DNA from 2 places in the Bacillus cereus group sp. BfR-BA-01430 genome. Region 1 is predicted to be linked to the other one. Evidence: riboswitches for the same ligand, from Rfam matches in the RefSeq annotation. Region 1 holds a riboswitch; the other holds the start of a gene.

Region 1 (12,980 bases):
CATTGAACCAAGCATTTAAAGCATTAGCAGATCCAACAAGACGAAAAATATTAGACTTATTAAAAGAAAGTGATTTAACAGCTGGGGAAATTGCCGAACACTTCAATATGACAAAACCAAGTATTTCGCATCACTTAAATGCGCTTAAAAATGCGGAACTGATTCAAGATGAAAAAAGGGGACAATTTGTTGTTTATTCTTTAAACACGACTGTATTTCAAGATTTATTAGCGTGGGTGTTTACGTTTACGAATAAAGGGGGAGAGGGAAAATGAAAAAGCACTGGTTTGCTGTTATATTGATTGTTACTGCTTGTTTAGCATGGGCATTTGCTTGGCCACATTTACCGAATACAATTGCTACGCACTGGAGCGGTGGGAAGGTGGATGGATATTCTTCTAAATGGTATGGCATGATTTCCATGGTTGGAATTATGATTGCATTATATATTTTTTTAAATGTGATACCAAAGATTGATCCAAGGAAAGCAAATTACGAGAAATTTTCTAAAGCTTTTATGATAATGAATAACGGAATACTTTTGCTACTATTTGTGGGGAATATAGATATTATCACAAGTGGACTAGGATATAACATATTTATTAATCGAGTTCCAGAATTATTAGTGGGTGTTTTATTTATAGTCATCGGCAACTATTTACCACAATGCAAACCAAATTACTTTGTAGGTATAAGAACACCGTGGACATTAAATAATGAAGAAGTATGGAGAAAGACACATCGTTTTAGTGGAAAGGTATTTGTTATATTAGGACTTATCATGATAATCAGCGTTTTCGCACCGGTGGCCTGGAAATCGTTCTTGATGCTTGGGATTATTATCGGAGCAGTGGTACTAACAATGGGATATTCTTATGTTGTATATAAAAGAGAAGTTGAAAAAATATAAAGTGAAACTTTAATCAGTGGGGTTCAATCCCCACTGATTATTAGTTTTCATTAATCGGGCTGTTACTGCTCTAAAATAGCGGGACAAATGAAAAGCTGTTTTTCCTTTTTGAACAGTCCCCCGAATCATGAACTTTTTTAGTGTCCACAATTCGGGGAACAGTTCAAAGCGAGGAGGGGGCTTTTTGTTTTTTTAGGTGTCGCACTCAATAATACAATTCGTTATGTATAAATGTTGTTTGATCCATTTGAACAACAGCTCAATGGCCCACCGTGATTTGTACATATCCGAAATTTATTCGGTTTCTAAATCAAAACAGCTCGTTAATAAATGAAGCATATTTCCTTTTGAATCGATGACTTTCAGTAGGCGGAAAAAGTTTTTCGCCCGATTTTGTGTCGTACCGATGAGTCCCATTTGATCAGAGAGAACAGAGGAACCTTCGGGAACTGTAAAATCGTAAACTTTCTGTAGCACCGCATTTTTTCGCAGTCTGGTTAAGAAAAAATAGCTGTCATCTGTCATGCAATCGAACCGCTCGTAATCTAAGTAACCACGGTCAAACACGTACATGCATGATTTGTCGTCTACCATCACTTCAAGCTGACCGCGATCATGTTCCTTCGTATTTGTGAGCACGGCTTTTTCTGAGTATGGCTCGCCTTTTTCCATGAACAGGAGACGTAAGGGGAGCTTCACACCGGCTTTTGTTTTCCGAAATTTCGCCCATTTATGATGTGTTAAATTAAGCGGTAGTGTGCTCGAATCCATAATCTTTACAGGCATATTCATTTTTGAATCACGCATTTTTTAATGAATTTGAGTAACTAAATTCAGAAATAACTGTTGAAATATATCAGGATTCATTCCGTTTAATCGGCGTGATAGCTGTGAAACACTAATTGAATCTAATCGTATTTCCTCTTGAAGTTGGTCATCAAATAAACAATCGCTTAGTGCGTGCAAGCTTTCCGTTTCATGTAGTTGCGCAAAAAGCAGTAATTTTAGAAACGAATCTATCATTAATTTTTTCGTATAGTGGTCTAATTTCATTGTTTTCATGTTTTCTTCAAATAATGAGAAATTTATTGGCGAAAACCATTGCCCAAAGGATGTTTTTCGTGTAATCTTGTTCATGAGTTTGTTCCTTTTTAATGGATTTGGACAGGATACCAGCTGACTTTATTCATTTATAAAGGACTTTTTTGTGCACAAAAAAATATCGAAGATTTTGAGTACTTTTAAACTCAAAGATATTTTAATGCAACATTAGTGAATAAAAAAATTATATAAAAGAATCTAGAATAAAAATTATAAAATCGATAGATTTGAATAGAAGCTAAAATGGTAAGAACATCTTTTCTTAAATTGCTAATCTGATTAAATTTTATATGAAAAGTTAAGTTTTATTTAAATGATGAGTTAGCTATTAAATGGGTAAAAAAATTAACATCTTAATATTATTTATTAATAGAGATTCTGTTACCTTAAGTATTAAATAACGAAAAAATATCGTTTTATCATTATAATGTAATGATTAATTGGATACGGTTTTGGGATTTGTTAAGAGTATATTGCTTAAGTAATAAAGTAATTTTTCTTTAGTTATTTTGTTGAATTATCGATATAATGGAAAAAAAGGTTGGATTGTTTATCTCGGTTTAGTAAGAGGAATCACTATATCATTATGGGAAATTCGTATGATAAGGACTACAAACTTTTATCATTACAAACATGTTCAGAAAAATAATAATCTAAGTTTAATGGCTCATTGATTTGTTTATATACTTTATAAATATAAGATTTTCTGGACAGATATCTCTTAATGTGCAGTAAATGTTTAAAATGTGTCTAAATGTACAAATTTCTCGAAACGATAATACAAAATTAATATTTATTAAGGAGCTAATTAATATGGAGAAAAATTTTCAAACATTCATCAATTCTGATGATAAGGAAATTATAACTGAGTCTTTTACTATAAAAGATAACATTTTAAAATTTAATGATATTACTTTAAATTTAAGTAATATAGCACTTTTATATGCAGGTAAAAAGAAATTTAAAGTGCCATTTATCGCTATTTTTATTTTTTTAATTTCTTTATTTATATTATTTGAATTTTTAATGGTTGGATTAATTGGATGTGGACTTTCTGGTGTATATATATGGTTAATGTATCAATCATATTCAAGTAATAGACAATACTTAAATTTTCAAATGAATTCGGGAAAATATTATCGAATTTATTTTTCAGATAAGTCTTTTTTAGAAGAAGCCAAATCTGTTGTAGAGAAAGCTTTTAACAATAAACATATGGAATCTACAGTAAATATAAAAGAACAAAAAATAATTTATGGAAATGATTATCAAGTAAGCGGAAATAATAATGTTTTTGATGCAACTATTCAAGAAAACTCTAATGTAAATTCACATAATGCAAAAAGTTTTAATAAACATAATGAAGATAATTCTGTAAACATTAGAGATATTAAAGGTACTTCTATACAAGGAGCGATTTTCGGTAACAATAACAATTTAAATACCAGTAGCATTCCCTCTAATTTTAATTGGGAAGAAATTATTTCTGATTTAGAAAAAGTGATATCTTCTATCAAAATCGATTCAGATGTAAAAAAAGCAAGTATTGAAGCTCTTGCTGCGAGTAAAAAAGAAGATATTTCTCTTTTTGAATCAATTATTAAAAAATATAATAAAGAATTCTTATCTGAACTCTTTCAAAATACTGCGAGTGGTTTACTTGTTCAAATAGTAAGTAAAATATTAGGTGTTGCATAATTATAAAGTTAATATATTTAAAGCTGCATAAAGATATATTTGAAAATTTGTAAATAGAAAACAGAAATAACGATTTTTACTATATCGTTCAGAGTGTTGAGAAACCCTTTAGGGTTTCCGACACTCTGGTAAGAATTGAAGGTTTTATGTGTGAAAAACAAGAAAAAACAATAGAAATCAGAAAATAACCCTTTTTTGGCAGGATGCGGTGAGATATGCCTGCATTTGGACAGACTTCAGCCCTCGAAACCGAGCGTATCGATAGCCATGAAGTTCTTTGGCATCCGCAAAACTCCGTTCAATCGTAGAACATCTTACTTTGTACAATTTTTTCCTGTCCTTGTTCGTTTGTTCTCTCTTGCAATATCTTTATATTCTTCCCCAATATGATGAGTAAGAACTTTTGTTTTTGTTTCGCTGAAAAACATTTGTCACGTAACGGACAAACCGCACAGTCTTCTGGATTTGACTTATAGTGCCGATATCCTTCCCAATCTGTTGTTGCGTATTCTAATATGCATCCTATTGGACAAGAAAATACATCCGTTTCACTTTCATATTGAAATTGACTTTTTGGTACATCTTTGTTTCGTTTTCCAAATCGGCGATACCCCATCACCATAAATATATTTTGTTCAGATAGTTTCTTACAAATGTAGCCTGTAAAATAACCTGCATCCAGCGCCACCGCTTCTACTTCAAATCCAAATTTCTCAATCTGAGTTTGTAGGCGTGACAAATACGGCTCGGAATCTGCTATATTTCCAGCCGTAATAAAAGTATCTGTAATAATATTATATTTGGCATCTGTCGTACGATGATCTAAGAAATGAAAACCATTTGGTTTCCCATCTCTCATTAAAAATCCACTATCTGGGTCTGTTGTACTAATACATATTTCTTTGTTTGGGGTATCACGTTCCTTTCTTGGGCTTAATCCTTTTTTCCGTGGTTCTCACGATCTTCTGTTACGGCTGCCTCTAATTCTTCCATATATACTTTCGGACGTTCTTGTTTTATCTTTTTGACAAATTTATTTTTATTTGCATTCGCCTTCACATGAGTAGAATCTGTCATCAACGCGCGTCCTCCCACCATACGATGTTCCATCGCTTGACGCACAATTTCATTAAAGATTTCTTCAAAAATATTGGTATGAAGAAATTGAGTACGACGATTCCAGCTAATCGTAGAATGATCTGGAATCGTATTTGATAAAGAAAATCCTAAAAACCAACGGTAAGCAATATTGGTTTTAATCTCTTTCTCTAACTGACGTTCCGATCGAATCCCGTAAAAATAACCGATAAACATCATTTTAAATAAAACAATCGGATGAATAGAAGGACGACCGTTGTTTTCGCAGTAGTAAGGACGTAACTTTTCTTCAATAAAATCAAAGCTAATTGTAGATTCAATGGTACGAAGAAAATGATCTTTTGGAACAAGCTCTTCTACAGAAACTGTGACACGCTCATCACGATGATTTTTTAAGGCACCCATCATAAGAAACCTCTCCTTCTCCTCTTTTTTATCAGTGTTGACAAATCAAACGAGGTTCAGACACAAAAACAGGCTGTGGAGAAACATACTAATCTGAGTATGTTTCTGCTGTATCTTTCATTTTATTCGCTAACATCCTTGTAAAGGTGTCTTAAAAGTATAGGTACTTTTTAATCTTACAGAAATGTAATGTTCCTGTAAGAAGAATGAATGGATGGTTCCTGATCCCTGATGTTACAGTGGTAAAGTAGTCATTTTACAAAGTTACATTTCGTTTTCTTCTACTAAAAGCCGTTACATAACTGACCTCTTTTTGTACGAAACATCGATAGTGGCAAAAGTAGAGAGTAGATAGAGTAGAAAGAAAGAATAGAAGAAACGAGGGATGCTAGATGAAAACAGTGCTAGAAGCGAGAAATATAAAAAAAATATATGATACAGGTGGAAATCAATTTGAAGTGTTAAAGGGTATTCATTTGGAAGTAAAAGAAGGTGAGTTCGTTGGCATTATGGGACCATCTGGTTCCGGTAAGACGACTCTTTTAAATGTTCTTTCTACAATTGATCATGCGACGAGCGGTGAGATTTTCATTGATGGAAATGATATTGTGAAGATGAATGATGATACATTGGCTTTATTTCGCCGCAATCATTTAGGTTTCATTTTCCAAGAGTACAATTTACTAGATTCGTTAACGGTAAAAGAGAATATTGCGTTACCACTTGCATTATCGAAGATAAAAGCAAGTGAAATTGACCGACGCGTACTTGAAATTGCGAAGAAGTTTGGAATCAATCATATTTTAAATCAATTTCCTTATCAAATATCTGGCGGACAAAAGCAACGCTGCGCAGCCTCTCGTGCCATTGTTACAAATCCAAGTATGATTTTGGGTGATGAGCCAACAGGGGCGCTTGATTCAAAATCAGCGACTGATTTATTAGAAAGTATGAAATCATTGAATGAATATGATCATGCAACAATTTTAATGGTGACGCATGATGCCTTTGCGGCAAGTTACTGTAAACGTGTTATCTTCATGAAGGATGGACAATTATATAAAGAATTACACCGTGGTGAGTTAGAACGTAAACAATTTTTCCAACAAGTTGTAGATGTAATGTCTGCTATTTCTGGAGGAGCGGCCCGTGATATTAGCTAGCGTAATCTAACATATAGCGGAAAGTTAAAGGAATAGACAAATATATGCCCATTTGAATGATCATTCCATTTCTATTTAGTTGATTCATACAATTAAATATTTGGTTTATAAATGGAGAAAGACTTTGCGGATGTGCGCAAAGTCTTTTTTACTTCTTCATAAAATCTTAAGAATTTTCGATGCTATTTTTTAAAAAATGATTGATACACTTTGGCTATATGAAATGATATTGAAGGAACGGGAGAGGTTGAAAATGAAATTTATTACATTCTTAACCGAATTTGTGAAGCATCCGAAAAATGTTGGAGCAATTGCACCTAGCTCAAATAGATTAGCTAAAAAGATGGTAGGTACAATTAATTTTGAAGAAGCTAAGTACATTCTAGAACTAGGGCCTGGGACAGGTGCATTTACGAAGGAGATTATAAAACGAAAAAAAGAACATACTATATTTATTTTGATTGAAATTAATGAAGTCTTTTATGAAAATTTACAAAAGCAATTTAAGAATGATTCAAATGTTTTCGTTATACATGGATCAGCTGAAAATATAAAAAAATATATTAAGGAGTTACAAATAGAGAAAGTTGATTATATATTATCAGGATTGCCCTTTACGTCTTTACCAATAGATGTGTCATCTCGCATTTTATCAAGTGTAATGGAATCGTTACGTGAGGATGGTGAGTTTATAACATTCCAATATTCACTTGCAAAGAAAGCATTTATTCAACACTTTTTTCAAGAAATCTCATTTAAAAAAGTTTGGCTAAATCTTCCGCCAGCTCATGTTTTCAATTGTCGAAAGAGAATGAGGGGGGAAACAAGTCATGGAGTTACATGAATTCATATCTTATATAGAGCAGTATGGTTATGTGGCGCTTTTCTTTTGTTTATGGCTTGGGATTGTTGGAATGCCGATTCCAGACGAAATGATCGTGATGAGCGGTGGGTTTGCATCGTCACTGGGGATATTACATATCATTTCTGCTTTTTTGATAACCTATTTAGGCGTTGTTTCGGGCCTTTCTTTAGGGTATGTGCTAGGAAAGATATTTGGCACAAAAGTACTTGATAAGTTCTTGAAAAAGAAAAAAACGAAATACATTTTCCGATCAAAAGACATGGTTGGAAGGTATGGACATTATGCATTAGTAATAAGTTATTTTATACCTGTTGTTAGACATATCGTACCTTATTTAGTTGGGATGAATCATATGCCATTTAAAATATATGTCTTATATTCTTATACGACAGGATTTGTTTGGACACTATTTTACTTTATACTGGGTTCTTTGTTTGGAAAACATATTGAAACAATTGTAGAAATGGCGACGAAGTATGGAATCTATTTTAGTGGTATCATGTTTATCATTGCTAGTATTTCGTATTTGTGCATACAGAAAAAAAGTACGGTAGTAAATAAATAGGAATGAGACGCCCACCTCAAGATAAGAAGATAGGTGGGCGTCTTGCTGCTCGTAACAGTCCGATTGATGAGGGTTCATAATGAGTGGGGAATAAAGAAAATCCCCACTGATAAAAGTTTCACTTTATCGCACTGTATTAGGGTTATATATCATTGTAAAATGTCCAGGTAACATTTCAATATGGCATGGTGTGTGCAGGGCACTTTCTCCATCTGTATCAACTTCTTTTTCCTCTTTCGTTTCAATGCGAATAGATTTTGCTTTTACATGAAAAATATCATTTTCATCAGTGTCTTCAAAGAGTTTCTTGTTAATATAATCTCTAAATGCTTGGAAACCTGTTGATTTTACAGCGAAGATATCAAGGGAACCATCATCGCATTGTACATTCGGAATGAAGGAAGGAATTCCACCAAGATATTCTCCATTTCCTATCATTACTAAGACAGCTTCATCCTCGTATACTTGTCCATCATACGTAATCTTGACAGAGAAAGTATCAGCATTTTTAACTGTACGAAGTGTACTTAAATAGTAACCAATTTTCCCAAGCTTTGCTTTTTCCTCTGCATCAATGTTATGAGATACTTCAGAAACAAGTCCAATTCCCCAAAAGTTTAAGAAGTATTGGTCATTTGCTTTTGCAACATCAACTGGCTTTGTATCCCCTTTTACAATCATATTTGCTGCATGAGCAATATTTTGCGGAATGCCAAGTGTACGAGAGAAGTCGTTACAAGTTCCTCCTGGAATAATGGCAAGAGTTGGTCTTATTTCAAGAGGAGCTAGGCCATTTGTACATTCAAAAACGGTTCCATCACCGCCAAAGACAATGATTAAATCAACTTCACTTGCAAATTCTCTACAATATTTCGTCGCATCTCCTTGCTCTTTTGTATGAAGGATCCGTAAGTCGAGAAAAGTGGCTGCTAGCGGCGGGACAATTTTTTCTAGATTTGTATGTAAATCCCCTTGTCCTGCTTTTGGATTGACAATGAGTAGAACTTTTTCAAACTTTGTCTTATTCATTTGTATCTCTCCCTTTGCTTCTTTAGTAATAATGCATGATAGAAATACACTTCATGGAAGTGTCAACTTACTTCTCTGTTACAACTGAAGCGATATATGGCAAGTTACGATATTTTTCTGCGCAGTCAATACCATATCCAACGATGAATTCATCAGGGATTTGGAATCCTACATATTCTGCTTGTAAGTCTACTTTACGACGTTCTGGTTTATCCAACAATGTACAGAATTTCAATGTTTTTGGTTTATGCATGAAGAAATGATCTTTTAAGAAATGAAGTGTTAAACCAGAATCAATAATATCTTCTACAACGATGACATTTTTTTCGGTAATATTGACATCGATATCTTTTAGTAATTTAACTTTCCCGGTTGTTTCAGTTTGGTTACCATAGCTAGAGGCAGAGATGAAATCAATGGTTACATCGTTTTTAATATGACGAATTAAATCAGCGGCAAAGACGAAAGAACCTTTTAATACAGCAATAATAATGATTTCTTCCCCAGCAAAATCACGCTCGATTTGATGTGCCAATTCTTTGACTTTTGCTTGCAGTGTTTCTTCGGAGATTAATGTATCTTTTATTTTAATATTCATGAGAATCCTCCTGCGTTATAAAACTTATGAACATTTCGACTGTAAAGGATAGAGAAAGAAAAGTCAAAAAATGATAATGAGAAGTGAAAATTCAATATTTTTTAACAAAATCCTCCACAAAAGGTCTGATGATATGATATAATGATGACAAAGAAAACGTTTTCATAAAAGGTGAGAGTCATGAAAAAGAAACAGTACACAAGTGTTACATTTATAAAAGCATTATTTCTAACAATTGTTCTTGGGTTGTTAGCTTATATAATTGATATTCCTGTGCTTCGAGTTTCATTAATTGGAATGACTTTAATTCTTGGAGCTATTTCTCATGGAATGATGCGTCAATTATATGAAGCGGGATTACATGATAATAAAAAATAAAGTATAATGTAAAGCCTTCATTTATAAGAGATGGAGGTTTTTTCATTTCTTACAAAAATGTAAGGTGATTTGTAAGAATAATCGATAGTTGAGTGATATTATTTCAGGTACCATAGAAAGTGTAAAGAAAAAGACAAACACAAACACATTTTAGGTAAATGTAGTTTTAGGTATTCTATGCGAAAAGGAGTAGGGGGGAATGAAGAAACGTTGGACAAACTTTGCTTTTCTATCTACTAGTAATACTATCATACTAGATGGAGAGATGACTCTTTCTCACTTATTTGATCAATCAGATAATGAAACTTCTTCAACATTTACAATGAGATGGTGTAAATGGGGCGAACATTGTAATTTGGAAGAAGGGACCCCTAATCAAGAGCAAAGACTCATCTTTACTAACCCGATTGAAGCATGGAGTGTTCAATATCATAAGTGTAACGTCAAAAATCACTTAAAGAAAACTGAGCCGAGACAATTTTCTTCGGATTCTCCTACTCTAGAATCGCGTGAAAGTAACAATTAAGTACTGAGACACGAAAAGGCACTATAGAGAAAATCTACAGTGCCTTTTCCATTTTGTTAATAAAAAAGGTTGTAGAGAATGCTTTCCCTACAACCTAAAGAATATCATTTAGGCACTCTTATTTTTTGAATTGATATGATACGCACGAATGCTTTGGAATAAACGTGGTGAAGTTGTATATAGAAGCAATAGCAATACGGTACATAATGCAAAAGAAGCAAGCATTGTACTACCATTTACAATGAAAGAGTACAGAAAGGCTGATTGTCCTTTTGGTGCGTATTGCCCCCAGAAAATAATTCCCGCAATAAAATGACAGAAATAGCGTGCAAAACTGCCGATAAATGTCCCTAGGATTATATACAAGAGAGCTTTTTTTCCTTGGTTATTTTTTTCTGTTACTTTTTCTTTGCGACTCCCAACATCATCTTTTGCTTCAGCTACATAGTGGTTATTTGAAATGGCTTTTTGAATTGGGCGATGAAATAAACCAGCAAATCCAATAAAAGCAAAAGCAATGAAGTATTCAATACATGCTTGTATTGGCGTTAAAATATAGGCATCCCCGACGACAATTTGTAATAATCCCCAAATAAGCCCTCCTAAAAAAGCCATTTTGAATCCCCAGCGATAAGCAATAATAAAAATAGGAATCATAGCAAATGAAACAGAACCGCCTGTTGGGATTTTAATTGATAATGGTAAAATGTCGATGATTAAGGCGAAGGCTGCAAGAATTGCAGATTCAATCATCGCTTGTAAATTGGTATTACGCATGTTGGCATTCCCCCTAAATCCAAGTTGCACAAAAAAGAATTATGTACCATAGGGAGATATAAAATACGTAATGAAGAAGAGGATATGTATTTTAACGTTTGCACAATTCCTACATTAGCATTAACTAACAGGTTCTAAGGGTCGGAACAAATTGTTCCCTCTCAGCAATATAGCTCCCCCTGTGATAACGAAATTCTTTATTTGTTAGATTCATTTTAATCGAAATGGATGAGGATGGCAAATGAATCTTGTATTGCCATTATTTCAATATAAGTGTGCGAAAATGTTAACAAATAGAATAGAAAAAGCTATAGTGTACGATTTATACAGTATGCTATAATTTCGTTGAAAATAATTATCATTCTCTTTTGAGGAGGAAGATTATGAGTTTGGTTGATATTCAAGTCGGTGAAAAAGTATTAGTGAAAAGTATGCAGGCATTAGATAAATTGTTAAAACGGAGATTAGCTGCGTTTGGTCTTTCGGAAGGAAGTGAATTGCGTGTGAAACAAAAGGCGATGTTCAAAGGGCCGTTTACACTAGAGTGCCGCGGACAATTCATTAGTATTCGTCATTGCGATGCGAAAATGATAAAGGTGGAATTAGTGTGAATAAAGTTGCATTGCTAGGAAATCCAAATACAGGAAAAACATCATTATTTAATGCGTTAACAGGTTCTTATGAATATGTAGGAAACTGGAGCGGGGTAACGGTAGAAAAAAAGATTGGGAAATTGAAAGATAAACAAGGAACATTAATTGATCTACCAGGTGTATATGATTTAAATCCTGTTTCTCGAGATGAGGGAGTAGTTACTCACTTTTTATTAACAGAGGAATTTCATTATATGTTAAATATTGTTGATTCTTCTCAATTTGAGCGTAATATGCATTTAACATTACAGCTTTTAGAATTTGGTAAGCCCGTTTCTATTGGTTTAAATATGATTGATGTGGCGAAGCAACGCGGAATTGTGATTGATGTAAAAAGATTATCAGAAATATTAGGAGTAACAGTTGTTCCTGTTGTTGCAAGAAGTGGGAAAGGCTGTGATGAATTACTAGCTACTCTTCATGAAAATAATAGGAAGGAAATGAACTCATTTATTCTTTCATATGGTGAACAAGTAGAGGCAGCAATTGCAAATATAATGACACTTTTTATGAAAGAAAATTATGAGCATTCAAGATGGCTAGCGCTTCAATTTTTAAGCAATAACGAAGTAGTGGAACAAGAGATAATGGGATTGTCCATTTATCATGAATTAATAACAATACGCTCTCAGTTAGAGAAAAAACTGGATTGTACGTTAGAAAAACATATTTATAATACACGTGCAACGTATATTGAAAAGTTAAAAACAAGTGTCATTCAACATAAACAGGAAGGGAAAATTCCTTTTTCAGAAAAAATAGACAAGTTGATTACACATAAAATTTTTGGACTTCCAATCTTTTTAGCAGTTATGTTTTTCATTTTTCAGGTTACGTTTACGTGGATTGGCACACCACTATCGGATATGCTCGATGAATTTTTTAGTGGACAACTTACAGATTGGGTTACGGCTGGACTGGTTCATATAGGAGCTTCTGCTTTTATTCAAGCGCTTATTACGGAAGGAATTATTGCTGGCGTTGGTGCTGTATTAGTATTCGTCCCGCAAATCTTTGCTTTATTCTTTTTTATTTCATTATTAGAAGACTCTGGATATATGGCGCGAATCGCAGTTGTTATGGATAGAATTATGGAGTTTTTTGGTTTGAATGGGAAAGCGTTTATTCCAATGATTATTGGTTTCGGTTGTAACGTTCCAGGAATTATGGCTGCAAGAACAATTGAACAAGAAAAAGAACGACTATTAACGGTC
Region 2 (12,980 bases), on a different contig from region 1:
AATGGATACAAAGAAAGCACAAATGACAGAAGTATATGAAGATCAGCTTGGTTCATGGGTAACAATATTAGAACCAATTATGGATAAAGAAAAAAATATTATTGCGGTTGTAGCGGCGGATGTAGACGCGTCGATTGTTCCGAGTACAAAACAAAAATTCATCATACAAGGTTTAATCTTTATGGGGATATCATTGGTGCTTGCTATTGTAATTCAATTCTTTATTGTTCGTAATTCTTTAGCACCGTTAAAAGAGTTGCGTGAAGGATTACGAAAAGTAGGAGATGGCGATTTAAATATTCAATTACGAGAACGATCAGATGACATCGGAATTATTAATGCTTATTTCAATACAACAATACAAAAATTTAAAGCAATTATCGATAAAGTAAAGCAGACAGCAGAACAAGTTTCTTCTTCTTCCCAAGAATTATCGGCAAGTACAGAAGAAAACAATATGGCAGTTCAAGAGATTGCAAGTTCTATAGAAGGATTAAATGAAGGAGCACAGTCTCAAGAGGCTTCCGTACAAAAATGTTTGCATATTGTAAATGAGATGGGCAGTAGTCTGGAGGAAATTACAGGTGCTGCGAAGCATGTTACAAGTGCATCTGAAGGCATGGAGCAACATTCTTTAGAAGGAAATGAAGTTATTTCTCAAATTGTGAAGCAAATGAATTTAATTCAAAGTGCGGTTCAAGATTTATCTTCTATTATCTATTCGTTAGAAAATCGTTCAAAACAAATTAGCGATATTGTAACAGTAATTACAGGCATTTCAAATCAGACAAACTTACTTGCTCTAAATGCCTCTATTGAAGCATCACGAGCTGGAGAAGCTGGTAGAGGATTTGCAGTTGTAGCAGATGAAGTGCGTAAATTAGCGGAGCAGACAGAGGCGTCAGCTAAAGATATTGCAAAATTGATTGGAGAAACACAAGCAGAAACGGAAGAAGCTGTAGTTTCAATGCAAAAAGGTTCAAAAGAAGTTGAATCAGGAATTGAGCTTGTTCATAGTAGCGGTGAGTTCTTTGAAAAAATTTCAAAATCAGCGCAGTCTGTTACAAATCAAGTGAAAGCAGTTTCAGGTACTTCAAGTGATGTTTTACAAAAAAGTCAAGGAATCGTGCAGGTTGTGAATCATTTATCTCATATTGCTAAGACATATGCAGAAAGTAGTAATCACGTAGAAGAAAGCATGAAAGAGCAAGAGATGTCTGTTCAAGAAATTGCTGAGCTAGCAACATCTCTAAGTTGGCTTGCTCAAGAGTTACAAGAATTGATTGGTGAATTTAAAAGCGAATAGAGCATAAACAAGGTGTAGATAGTAAGGGAAGTGAATGAAATGGAAGCAGTATTAACAAATTCCTATAATGAAAAAATCAAAGAGTCTCTAGAAAGAATAAACGGAAAAAGTAGAATCCCTATGGATTTCCGAAATCTAGAGGGAGAATTAGAGACAAAAACAATATTGTTTCCAATAGCAACTCATATGGTTGATCTGTTGGGAGCAAGTATAATGTGGTTACATCATATTACTAATGAGAAACATATAATTGTTTTGTATCATGAAAGAGAAAAACTATTTCCTATTATGATCGAAATCTCTCATTTCCTTTCTTATAAAACTTTAAAAGAACAGATTGTTGAGCAAATAGGTCAAATTCAAGCGATGAATGAGACAGACATACAAGAATTACAAAAGCATTATAATCTATCTGGAATTTCACCTATTATTGTTGGTCAAACATACTATCATTCACAGGAGAATGATATATTACAATTTGTCCTTAATGAAGAGAAGCAAGGTGTAGAAGTAATATTTAATGGTTTGATTTGGAAGGAAAAGACGATTGCTCGCTATATGAGGCAAATAGGAGGAGTATTCATACACGCCTTACAGAATAGGGATAAACTTGTTGAGAATTTTCATATTATTACAGATGAAGAGATAGCACTCTATAATGAGATAAATAATACGAAAGCAACATATCCAGAAACAAGCATTGTCGAGATGTTTTATAAAACGGTTGACCAATTTCCAAATCGTATTGCATTATCTTCTAAAGAAGGTGCTTTAACTTATCAAGAATTGAATCAAAGAAGTAATCAAATAGCTCACATGTTAATACAAAATGGTGTGCAACCAGGAGATTATGTGGGGATTTTTATGAAACGCAGTATCGACACAGTGATAAGTATATTAGCTGTGTTGAAGGCTAATGCGGCATATGTTCCAATTGATCCAGATTATCCGCAAAGTAGAATTGAGTATATTATTCAAGATAGTAAAGCGAAAGTTATTTTAACAAAAGAAACAGAGATTACATCTAAAGGTATTCAAGCAATCTCAATCTATGACAGAGAGAATTATTTAGTTAATGATGTGAAGCTTCCTATAAATTGTGATGATATAGCATATATGATTTATACATCAGGATCGACAGGAAATCCAAAAGGAACAATGTTAGCTCATCGAGGTGTTGTCAATTTATGCACTTGGATGCAACGACAGTATGAATTAACAGAAGAGGATGTATTTGCACAGTTTCCTTCATTTAGCTTTGATGCTTCTGTATGGGAATTATTTGCTGCTTTATTTTGCGGAGGCACTTTATATGTATTATTAGAAGAAGAACGTTTATCAGTAGAAGCATTTGCAAATGCAATACATAGAGTAAAAGCAACTTCTATTTTAGCGTTAGCGACAGTTTTTGTAAGACAAGTAGCAACCTATTTAGAAGATGAAGAGATATATAAGCTGAATTCATTGAAACGGATTGCGATTGGCGGAGAGATGTTACCGATCGAGGTAATTAAATTGTGGAGAGAAAGAATTGGAACAGATATTCAAATTCATAATGTATACGGGCCGACAGAGTGTACAGTCGTAACAACAACTTATCCGATTCCGAGTCAATTGAATGAGAATATTGTAAGTGTTCCAATTGGTAAGCCGTGTGCGAATTATCGAATTATGATATTGGATGAGAATATGAGGCTTTGTCCAATTGGTGTACCTGGCGAACTGCATATAGAGTCAGTAGGACTAGCAAAAGGATATTTTAATAAACCGGAAAAAACAGCAGAAGCATTTGTTCCAAATCCATTTAATCCTGATGTTAATATATATAAAACTGGAGATATCGTTAGACTCTTAGAAGATGGGAATATTGAATTTTTACATAGAAAAGATGATCAAGTGAAAATTAGAGGACATCGTATTGAGTTAGGAGAAATTCAAAATCAAATTTCTCAAAATCATAATGTAAAAGAAAATATTGTGTTTGCTAAGAAAAGTAAAGAAGGAAGTCAATATTTGATTGCTTTTTATACAACTTTAACGAAAAAAGACATACCAGAACTCATTTACAAATTACAAGAGCAGTTACCAGATTATATGATTCCGTCTAAGTTAATTTATATTGATGAACTACCACTTACACCAAATAAGAAAATAGATGTTAAGAAACTAGGACAACTAGAAGAAGCGTATGAGCCGACTCGTCTACAAGAATATGTGGCACCATCTACTGAAGCGGAGAAGATCATCGCACAGGCTTGGGCAGAAGTATTAGGAGTTTCCAAAATTGGTGTACATGATGATTTCTTTACTATTGGTGGGCATTCATTAAAAGTATTACGTATTTTAACATTGTTAAAAGAAGATTTTCCGCATTTAACAATTCAAGACTTCTTTAAGGAAAAGACGGTATATAAGTTAGCGCGAATACAAAGGGAGTTAACCCTAGAAGAAAATGTATTTCATGAATATAAATGGATACATGAACCAGAGGCGATTCAGTATACGGAAGGAATAACGGATAACCGGATTTCAAATGTCTTTTTAACAGGAGCAACAGGTTATTTAGGGTCACATATCCTATATGAATTATTACAGCAAACTTCAGCTCATATTTATTGTTTAGTAAGACCTAAAAGAGATGTAGAGCAAAGAATTATTGAAACTGTAACAGGCTATTTTCATGATATTCCAAATGAAGCTCTGGCACGTATAACAGCTGTTCCTGGTGACCTTGGTGAAGAATACTTTGGGCTTAGTAAGGAAGAGTTTATAGCGATACGTTCTAAAGTTGATGCAGTCATTCACTGCGGGGCGGACGTAAGACATTTTGGTGATGTAAAGCAATTTGAAAATGTAAATATTCAAGGGACAAAGCGCATGCTTGCATTAGCCGATGAAGGAGCAGCATTCCACTTTATTTCTACGATTAGTGTTCCAATCGATTTAGCAGTAGAACAATGGGATACGTATAAAAAACGCGGTGATTTTGAGTATAATGTAGAGCTAGAGAATGTATATTCCAATAGTAAACTACAGGCAGAAAATCTTGTTCGTGAAGCAATGAGTCGTGGCATGAGAGGGAATATTTATCGTGCTGGCAATTTAGCATGTCATTCCGAAACGGGAGTATTTCAACAAAATATTGAAGGAAATGCATTTTATCGTCTCATTAAAACAATGTTATTAATTGGACAAGCGCCAAACGTGAAGTGGAAAGTAGACTTTGCTCCAATTGATTTTGCAAGTAAATCGATTGTGACTTATATGCAAGATCCTCAAATTATAGGTGAAACATTGCATATTTGTCATCCAGATCCGATTGATTTTGTACATTTTGTACAGTTAATTATAGAATGTGGGCATCATTTAGAAGTTGTTCCGCTTTCGCAATATGTAGATTCAGGGTTACAGTTAGCGAAAGAGGATGAGGAGATAGCAGAATTGATTGCTTCACAAGTAGCTGGCGATGGAGCGCAGCAGTCTGAAATTGTAATAGGTACAAAACGAACAAATGAATGGATAAAGAAAAAGCAAATTGCAGTGCCAGTCATTGACAAACAGTTTATTCAGAAGCTATTAGTACATGGAAAACAAGTGGGGTATTTTCCACACATAGAAAAATAGCAGACAAAATGTACCATGCTTTTGTTTGTTCAATAAAATAAATCATGCTACAATGAAAACGAATTAAGGACCGGGGAGCCAAGTGGCTGAGAGGATGTAAAGGAACATCGACCCTCAACCTGATCTGGATAATGCCAGCGTAGGGAGTTGCTTAAGGGAATGTAGCATATGTTATTTTATAATAACTTGCATACAAGGCTTTCCTACGTCATAGTAGGAAAGCCTTTTCTTTTTTTAAAACATATTATTTTGCAAAGGGGATTTTAGCATGTCACAACAAGTTACAATTTCATTTTCAGTGGTACCACAAGCAAAAACAAAAGATTTATATGCGGTTGTGGATAAGGCAATTGAAGTTGTCCAACAATCAGGCGTTCGTTACGAAGTAGGCGCGATGGAAACAACGATGGAAGGAGATTTAGATGAACTTCTTGATATCATAAAACGTGCACAACAAGCTTGTGTAGATGCTGGAGCAGAAGAAGTGATTACTTCTATTAAAATCCACTATCGTCCAAGTACAGGTGTAACAATTGATGAAAAAGTATGGAAGTATCGTGATGAATATGACAAAACAGAAGCGATCTAATTTCGCAATTACAACGATTTGGCTGATTCTTCTCATTGCGATATGGGAAGGATCTGTTTCATTATTTCACATTGAACCATGGATATTGCCAAAGCCCTCTACAATCGTACAAGAATTAATTGGCATGAAAGAGCTATTACTTCCAAATATAACAAAGACGTTGCAAGAAGTGATAAGCGGTTTGTTTTTTGCAATTCTACTTGGAACAAGTATTGCTATTATTATGGATGTTATCCCGATTTTTCGTCTTCTTATGAATCCGTTACTTGTCATTTCACAAACTATTCCAATTGTTGTGCTTGCACCTTTATTTATCATTTGGTTTGGATATGGAATGCTACCAAAGGTGATGGTTGTTATTCTCGTTTGTTTCTTTCCCATTGCCCTTAGTATTTTAGAAGGGTTTCAAACAGTAGATAAAAATATGCTCAAATTATTACAAACAATGCGTGCATCAAAATGGCAAATGTATCAAAAAGTAAAATTTCCTGCTGTGCTTCCATATTTTTTCTCAGGGTTAAAAATTGCTGTTACATATAGTGTGATGGGGGCAATTATTGGTGAATGGCTTGGTGCAAGCGAAGGATTAGGGGTTATGTTAACCCGTGCAACAAAGTCATTTTTAACTGCTCGTGTATTTGGTATAGCGGCTATGATTGTAATCGTCACGTTATTTTTATATTCTATCGTAGAATTTATGGCAAGAATAACAGCACCATGGATATATAGAAAGGAAGACAAAAAATGAAAAAGAGCTTAAAAGTCATGTTAGCAACACTGCTTGCAGTAAGTGTTGTCGGCTGTAATACAGCGAAGAAAGAAGATAGTGGTGACAAAGAGAAAAAAGTAAAAGTTGTTTTAGATTGGTTTCCGAATACAAACCATACTGGTTTATATGTAGCAAAAACAAAAGATTATTATAAGAAACAAGGTTTAGATGTAGAAATGATACAGCCTGGTGATAATGTATCAGCAGAGCAAATGATTGCTTCTGGAAAAGCTGATTTTGGTGTGAGCTATCAAGAAAATGTTACATCGGCACGTGTGGAAGGGATTCCAGTTGTATCAATTGGAGCAATTATACAACATAACACATCGGCATTTGCCTCTTTAAAAAAAGATAATATTACTTCACCAAAAGATTTTGAAGGAAAGCGTTATGGAGGATGGGGAGCACCAGCAGAAGAAGCAACTTTAAAAACCATTATGGATAAACATCAAGCAGACTTTAGTAAAGTAGAAAAAATTGTGCTTGGACAAACAGACTTCTTCAAATCAATTGGTCGTGATGCTGATTTTGAATGGATTTATTATGGCTGGGATGGAATTGAAGCGAAACGTAAAGGAAAAGAATTAAATACAATAATGGTAAAAGATTTAGATCCAGCACTAGATTTTTATAGCCCTGTTCTTATTACAAGTGAAAAGAACATAAAGCAAAATAAAGATGTTGTGAAAAAGTTTATGAGTGCAACAGCAGAAGGATATCATTTTGCAATTCAGGAACCAAAACAAGCAGCTGATATTTTAATTAAGAATGTTCCAGATATTAATAAAGAGTTAGTGCAAGAAAGTCAAAAGTGGTTAAGTACAAAATATCAAGATGATGCAAAAGCGTGGGGAGTACAGAAGGAAGAGGTTTGGACAAATTACATGAATTTCTTATACGATAATAAGGTAATCAAAAAGAAAATTGATGTAAAAGATGCCTTTACAAATGAATTCCTTCCAAGTGAAAAATGAGTGGATTACGAATAAAAGATGTTGTGAAAGCATTCGATGGTAAAAATGTATTAGAGAATATTCATGCTTCTATACAAGAAGGCGAATTTGTATCATTTGTAGGCCCGAGCGGTTGTGGGAAAAGTACATTGCTTAATATGATCGCAAGTATTGAAGATACGACGAGCGGTGAGATTATGTATCATGATGAGCTTGTACAAACACAAGACTGTGTAAGTTATATGCCGCAGCAAGATTTATTGCTTCCGTGGCGTTCAGCTTTACAAAATATTGTGTTGCCATTAGAAATTGAGGGGAAGAAGTCCAAGAAAGAGCGTTTAGCAGAGGGGATGGAAGCATTAAAACAATTTGGGTTGTTTGAATATGCAGATCACTATCCCGACTCATTATCTGGAGGAATGAGGCAGCGGATTAGCTTTCTTCGTACGTATTTATGTGAGAAACCTGTTATGCTACTTGATGAACCGTTCGGAAAGTTAGATGCCTTTACAAAAATGGAAGTGCATCGCTGGCTTTTAGATTCTTGGCATCAAGAGAAACAAACAATTGTAATGGTAACGCACGACTTAGATGAAGCGATACTATTATCTGATCGTGTATTCATCTTATCGCAAAGACCAGCAACTATTGTAGGTGAAGTGCACGTTCATTTACCTCGTCCGCGAACAATGGATATGTTAACATCTGTTGAATTAAAAGAAGATAAAACAGAAATTTTAAAGATATTAGCTCCGTATATGAAGAAATAAAGAAAGCCTCTGAATGTGAGATGTTCAGAGGCTTGTTATTTTTTAGAGAAATAGAAGCTCGACAAAAGAAAAACATTCACATTTATAGTGAATGCCTTTTCCCTGTGATTAACATAATTTTGGAGAACTCTTACATGAGAATTATATGAAGAAGCACGCTTATGGTGCGCATATAAGCGTGCTTTTTCTATCATATTGTCTATTTTATAACTATTTATAGATGCCTTTCCCTAACAGGCTACTATCTTTGTTTATATGTATAGATAGCTTAAATTGGAACAACGATTGTCCCTATAACTACAGGATAATGTGGTGAATAAAGAAAAACAAGAGATTTAAAAGGAAATTCATGTAAACTTCAATTTAACTTCATATAAACTTCATATTGGAAACTGAATATAAGGATAATTTGTTTCTTGAGAAGGAAAGCGTCTCCATGCTAAATGAAAGGAATCTGGGAGAGGAATTATTACATAAAGTGAAACTTTAATCAGTGGGAGTTTTACTGCCCTAAAATAGCGGAATACAATAAGGTGAGAACGTATGAAGACAGGATCTGTTTTGAAATAGATTTATAATGAGACAGAGAACACGGTAAATATACGAATAACTTCAACTGATTAGAGTGAATAACAATCCGAGGAAAGGCATTACGAAAATAAGAATCCCCCATCAGGGATTCTTAGAAAGATAGATGGGGGAGTTCAATAAATAGAAAGTAAGTTCAAACTAATTCATTTGTATAACTGGATTTAACATATTTGCTACAGTGCCTGTTCCGGCACCACCAATTGTAACAGAGCCACCCGGAGGAATTTCACTATTCCAGCCAGCATTTGTTATGACATAATGATCATTTTCTTTACGAATAAGTTTCGAGTCCCAAAATTGTGTTAAATTTCCGTTATAATCAAATTCTAAATTCCAATTTTTAATAGGTGTTGTCCCTGTATTTTTAACGGTAATAGAGAAATTATAACCATTACCCCAATTAGAAGTAACTGTAAATTTCACATTCTCAGCATCATCTGGGGGCGAAGTATTGCTGTCATCTGTTTTAACAGTAATAGAAGAAGGCTGTGATTGGTTTCCAGCAGCATCTTTTGCAATGATAGAGAAAACATATTCTGTGTTTGGTGCTAAATTTTTAATTGTCATGTTATTTGTTGTTGTTGTCCATTTCTCCTTTTCAGAACGAACTTCATATTCGGTAACACCGACATTATCAGTAGATGCTGTCCAATTTAGTTGTACGAAGTTGGCATTTTTGTTGGTCACAACAATATTTTTTACAGTTGTTGGGGGTTCGTTATCCTTTTGCTGAATAGGTCCTCCTAATAGTTCCGTGACTAATGTATCAAGTAACTTTGGACCATTACAGTCATACTTTGAGCTCTTACGACAATCTCCACTTAATTCCCAAAACATTGCCCCGCCTAAATCTTTTGCTTTTATATAATCTGTTTTATGTTTCATAGATTCATTGTCGTCATAGCTAATAAATGTTCCTGTATTTTCGTTATATAAGTATGGCACTTTAGCGTTGTCATTCCAGTAACGAACAAAGCCATTTTTGTTTACATAGTTTGCTGCTAGGTCACCATAATCATATATTCCTGTATCACCGGTAGAATAATCATCCCAAGTACCTTTAGAGGCTAGTTTTCCATCGTTACCTGGTGTACATGGCTGATATTGTCCATTGTTATCTTTCCCACAACTTTTCCAACCGCGACCATAAAAAGGAACACCTAGTACAATTTTATCTGCTGGGACACCTTCATTTTTATAAATTTCTACTGCACCATCTACATAATATTTTGTATCAGCTGCTGGATCTTGAGGATCTTTATATAGTGCAGCATTATGATTGGAAGTAGCTTCCCATCCTCCATGAAAGTCATATGTCATAATATTAATCCAATCTACAATTTGGGAAATCTTTTTAAGCTCTGTATGGTCAGCGTAGCGCTGGCTTGCACCTGAAGCAATTGTTAATAAGTAGGATTTTCCATCTTCAGAGCTAGCTTTATCGAGTGCATGTCGAACGTCTTGGAGAAGTAGTGTGAAATTTTGTTTATCTTCGGGGCGATAACTCCCTCCTGGAATTGTTTCAACGCCTGGGTATTCCCAATCTAAATCCACACCATCAAAACCGTATTCTCGAATAAAGGCGACAGCAGATTCGGCAAATACTTTTCTCGTTTTTTCATCAGCAGCCATGTCTGAAAAGCGATTAGACCAAGTCCATCCCCCAACGGATATAAGAGTTTTTAAATGTGGATATTTTGCTTTTAATCGCTTTAACTCTCCAAAATTCCCGCAGCGAGCGTATTTATCGCAATCTTCCCATGTTGTTCCTGAACCTGGAAAGGATTTATTGACATCGGCCCATGGTTCGCCTAATACAAGCGTACCGTTTGGAACATCTTTATTTTGTAGTGGGACACTAGATTCTTTACATGCCCAAGTTTGTTTATTAGGGTTATCTGGGTGTGTAGAAGGATTGCCGTGTCTGCCATTCCAACAAATATCAGCAAATGCATAGTTTAAATGAGTGAGCTTAGAAGCATCTATATCGGCAACTTGATAGTTGCGACCATAGATCCCCCACGAAGGGAAATATCCAACGATTTTTTTGTTTGTTGATGTCGAATCTGCTGATGCGAAATTTGGAGCTATAAAGTTGGTAAGAAAAAGAGGCAAGAAGAGTAGTAGAGAAAGAAGCAAGAGTGAACATTTTTTTATCCTCATCATCATTTCTCCTTTCAAAATTGAAATATGTGTAATGGCAAAATTGCCAATTAACGAAAACAAACAGACATCACGAAGTCTATACAAGTAATAAAGGTTAATTTCATCGTAGCAAACACCATATTGAGTGTAAACGTTTTATTGCTTGGAAAAAGACTTTCTCAATATAAAGGAGTGCAGTAAGCGAAGTATGTATGTAGTAGGGAAAATAAAACTTGAAAATAAAGGAATTTAGAGAATCATTTGAGAAAGAATTGTCTAGAGAAGAGATATTATGACATGGCAATTCTTTGTATGTTCCTGTAACATAATAGGAAAAGGATGTAAGGAGGGGAGAGTGTGGATGTTTTCTTGCATATTGCTGAGGAAAAAATTCGTCAAGCAATTCATAATGGTGATCTTAATGATTTACCTGGGAAGGGAAAACCACTACAATTAGAAGATCTTTCAATGGTACCTCCAGAGCTTAGAATGAGTTATAAAATTTTGAAGAATGCGCATATGATTCCTCCGGAGATGGAGTTACAAAAGGATATATTAAAAATAGAGGACTTGATTGCGTGTTGTTATGATGAGTCAGAAAAGAAAAAGTTAAAAGAAGAGTTAACGGAAAAAACACTTCGCTTTCAACAGTTAATGGAAAAAAGAAAAATAAAAGGAAGTTCGGCTTTTCGTATGTATCAAAATCAAATACTTCATAAATTACGGTAAGAGAGCAAGAAATGAAAAATGTAGTGGTTTGTAATAGAAAGGAGGAATTGAAATGGGATTTGCAATTGCAGCATTGTTATTTATCATTTTAATTGGAATGATTGTAAAAACAGTTCGCTCAAATAGTAAGAAAGTAAACCTACATAAAACAGGAAATGGGGACAATTCATCTACTCATACTTCATCTCCGCTCGTTTTGTTTGCAGGATCTGATAGCGGAACTTCACATGATAGTGGTAGTTCTCATGATTGTGGAAATTCTTTCGGAGGCGATGGCTGCTGCGGCGGTGGAGGAGACTGTTAGAAATACGCTCTTTTATGAGTGTATTTCTTTTTAAACAAACGTTTGATTAATTAAGATGAACTGCTATGAAATCGGTGAAACAAGTGTTTATCCTGTATATTTACTGGATAATAAATAGAAACATAGAATCGATTCATTGTCTTTAAAAAATATTTTTTCTGAATTTAGGAAATATCACCTTGTAATGAAGATTTTATATTTGTTATCATTAGACTGAACGGTCGGTTTGTTGGAGGGAAATATGAGAAAAAGTGCAGAAGAAATAAAAAAAGAAATCGCATACAAAGCAGAGGAATTATTTTCGCAAAAAGGTTACGCTGCAACATCTATGGAAGAGATTTGTGAAATTACAGAGCGCAGTAAAGGAAGTATTTATTATCATTTCAAAAGCAAAGAAGAACTATTTTTATTTGTGGTCAAACAACATACGTATGATTGGATTGAGAAGTGGAGTGTGAAAGAAAAGCAATATCATACGAGTACTGAAAAATTATATGGTCTGGCGGAATTTCATGTAGAAGATACACAACACCCGATTTTTAGTGCGGTAGAAGAGTTTTCTACAAGCCAAGTGGTGAGTAAAGAAGTACTAGATGAAATGCTCGCTTTAGCAAGAGCATCATATGGTGTGTTTGAAAAATTAATTGAGGAAGGAATCCAATCTGAGGAATTTCGTCAGGATAATATTCGTGATCTTATGTATATTGTAAATGGTTTATTGTCTGGGCTTGGTGTGCTTTACTATGAACTTGATCCTATAGAGATGAAACGAGTTTATAAAAAAGCGATTGATGTATTGTTACAAGGAATGGCAGCTGATTCTTAAATCAGTAGCCTTTTCCTTATAAAAAATAGACCGAACGGTCGGTTTATAAGGAGGATTCAAATGAAAAATTTATTTAGTAATCGCGCTTTTTTATTAGTCATGATATCTGATATTTTGCAACAGTTTGCTATTTGGATAAGAAATATGGCACTTTTATATTTTGTTATGGAAAGGACGAACAACGATCCTATCTCAGTTTCATTATTATCGGTTATGGAGTATGCACCTATTTTTATTTTTTCATTTGTTGGCGGTGCACTAGCTGATCGGTGGAATCCGAACCGAACAATGGTGGCTGGAGATATGTTAAGTGTATGTTCCATTATAGGCATTGTTGTATTGTTAAAAATGGATTATTGGCAGGCTATATTTTT

The links. A riboswitch is a leader RNA that binds a small molecule or an ion and turns the genes downstream of it on or off. The one in region 1 is predicted to bind thiamine pyrophosphate.
Region 2: it holds a riboswitch for thiamine pyrophosphate, as region 1 does, so the genes downstream of both, MR058_RS12900 (MTH1187 family thiamine-binding protein) here and thiT (energy-coupled thiamine transporter ThiT) in region 1, are expected to answer to the same signal.

The regions. Positions count from the first base shown of each region.
Region 1 covers NZ_JAKUEW010000005.1:185,014-197,993, reverse strand. The annotation lists gene MR058_RS12175 (autorepressor SdpR family transcription factor) at 3-275, shown strand; gene MR058_RS12170 (SdpI family protein) at 272-910, shown strand; partial or broken gene MR058_RS12165 (IS4 family transposase) at 1,133-2,047, opposite strand; gene MR058_RS12160 (hypothetical protein) at 2,825-3,709, shown strand; partial or broken gene MR058_RS12155 (IS1182 family transposase) at 3,887-5,215, opposite strand; gene MR058_RS12150 (ABC transporter ATP-binding protein) at 5,605-6,375, shown strand; gene MR058_RS12145 (class I SAM-dependent methyltransferase) at 6,629-7,219, shown strand; gene MR058_RS12140 (DedA family protein) at 7,206-7,805, shown strand; gene MR058_RS12135 (diacylglycerol/lipid kinase family protein) at 7,929-8,834, opposite strand; gene hpt (hypoxanthine phosphoribosyltransferase) at 8,902-9,432, opposite strand; gene MR058_RS12125 (hypothetical protein) at 9,613-9,810, shown strand; gene MR058_RS12120 (hypothetical protein) at 10,010-10,336, shown strand; gene thiT (energy-coupled thiamine transporter ThiT) at 10,445-11,113, opposite strand; TPP riboswitch at 11,202-11,303, opposite strand; gene MR058_RS12110 (FeoA family protein) at 11,497-11,724, shown strand; gene feoB (ferrous iron transport protein B) at 11,721-12,980, shown strand, end outside.
Region 2 covers NZ_JAKUEW010000006.1:112,005-124,984, forward strand. The annotation lists gene MR058_RS12890 (methyl-accepting chemotaxis protein) at 1-1,306, shown strand, start outside; gene MR058_RS12895 (non-ribosomal peptide synthetase family protein) at 1,427-4,930, shown strand; TPP riboswitch at 4,992-5,093, shown strand; gene MR058_RS12900 (MTH1187 family thiamine-binding protein) at 5,199-5,519, shown strand; gene MR058_RS12905 (ABC transporter permease) at 5,491-6,267, shown strand; gene MR058_RS12910 (ABC transporter substrate-binding protein) at 6,264-7,262, shown strand; gene MR058_RS12915 (ABC transporter ATP-binding protein) at 7,259-8,011, shown strand; gene MR058_RS12920 (glycosyl hydrolase family 18 protein) at 8,741-10,765, opposite strand; gene MR058_RS12925 (DnaJ family domain-containing protein) at 11,105-11,476, shown strand; gene MR058_RS12930 (hypothetical protein) at 11,529-11,780, shown strand; gene MR058_RS12935 (TetR/AcrR family transcriptional regulator) at 12,022-12,606, shown strand; gene MR058_RS12940 (MFS transporter) at 12,667-12,980, shown strand, end outside.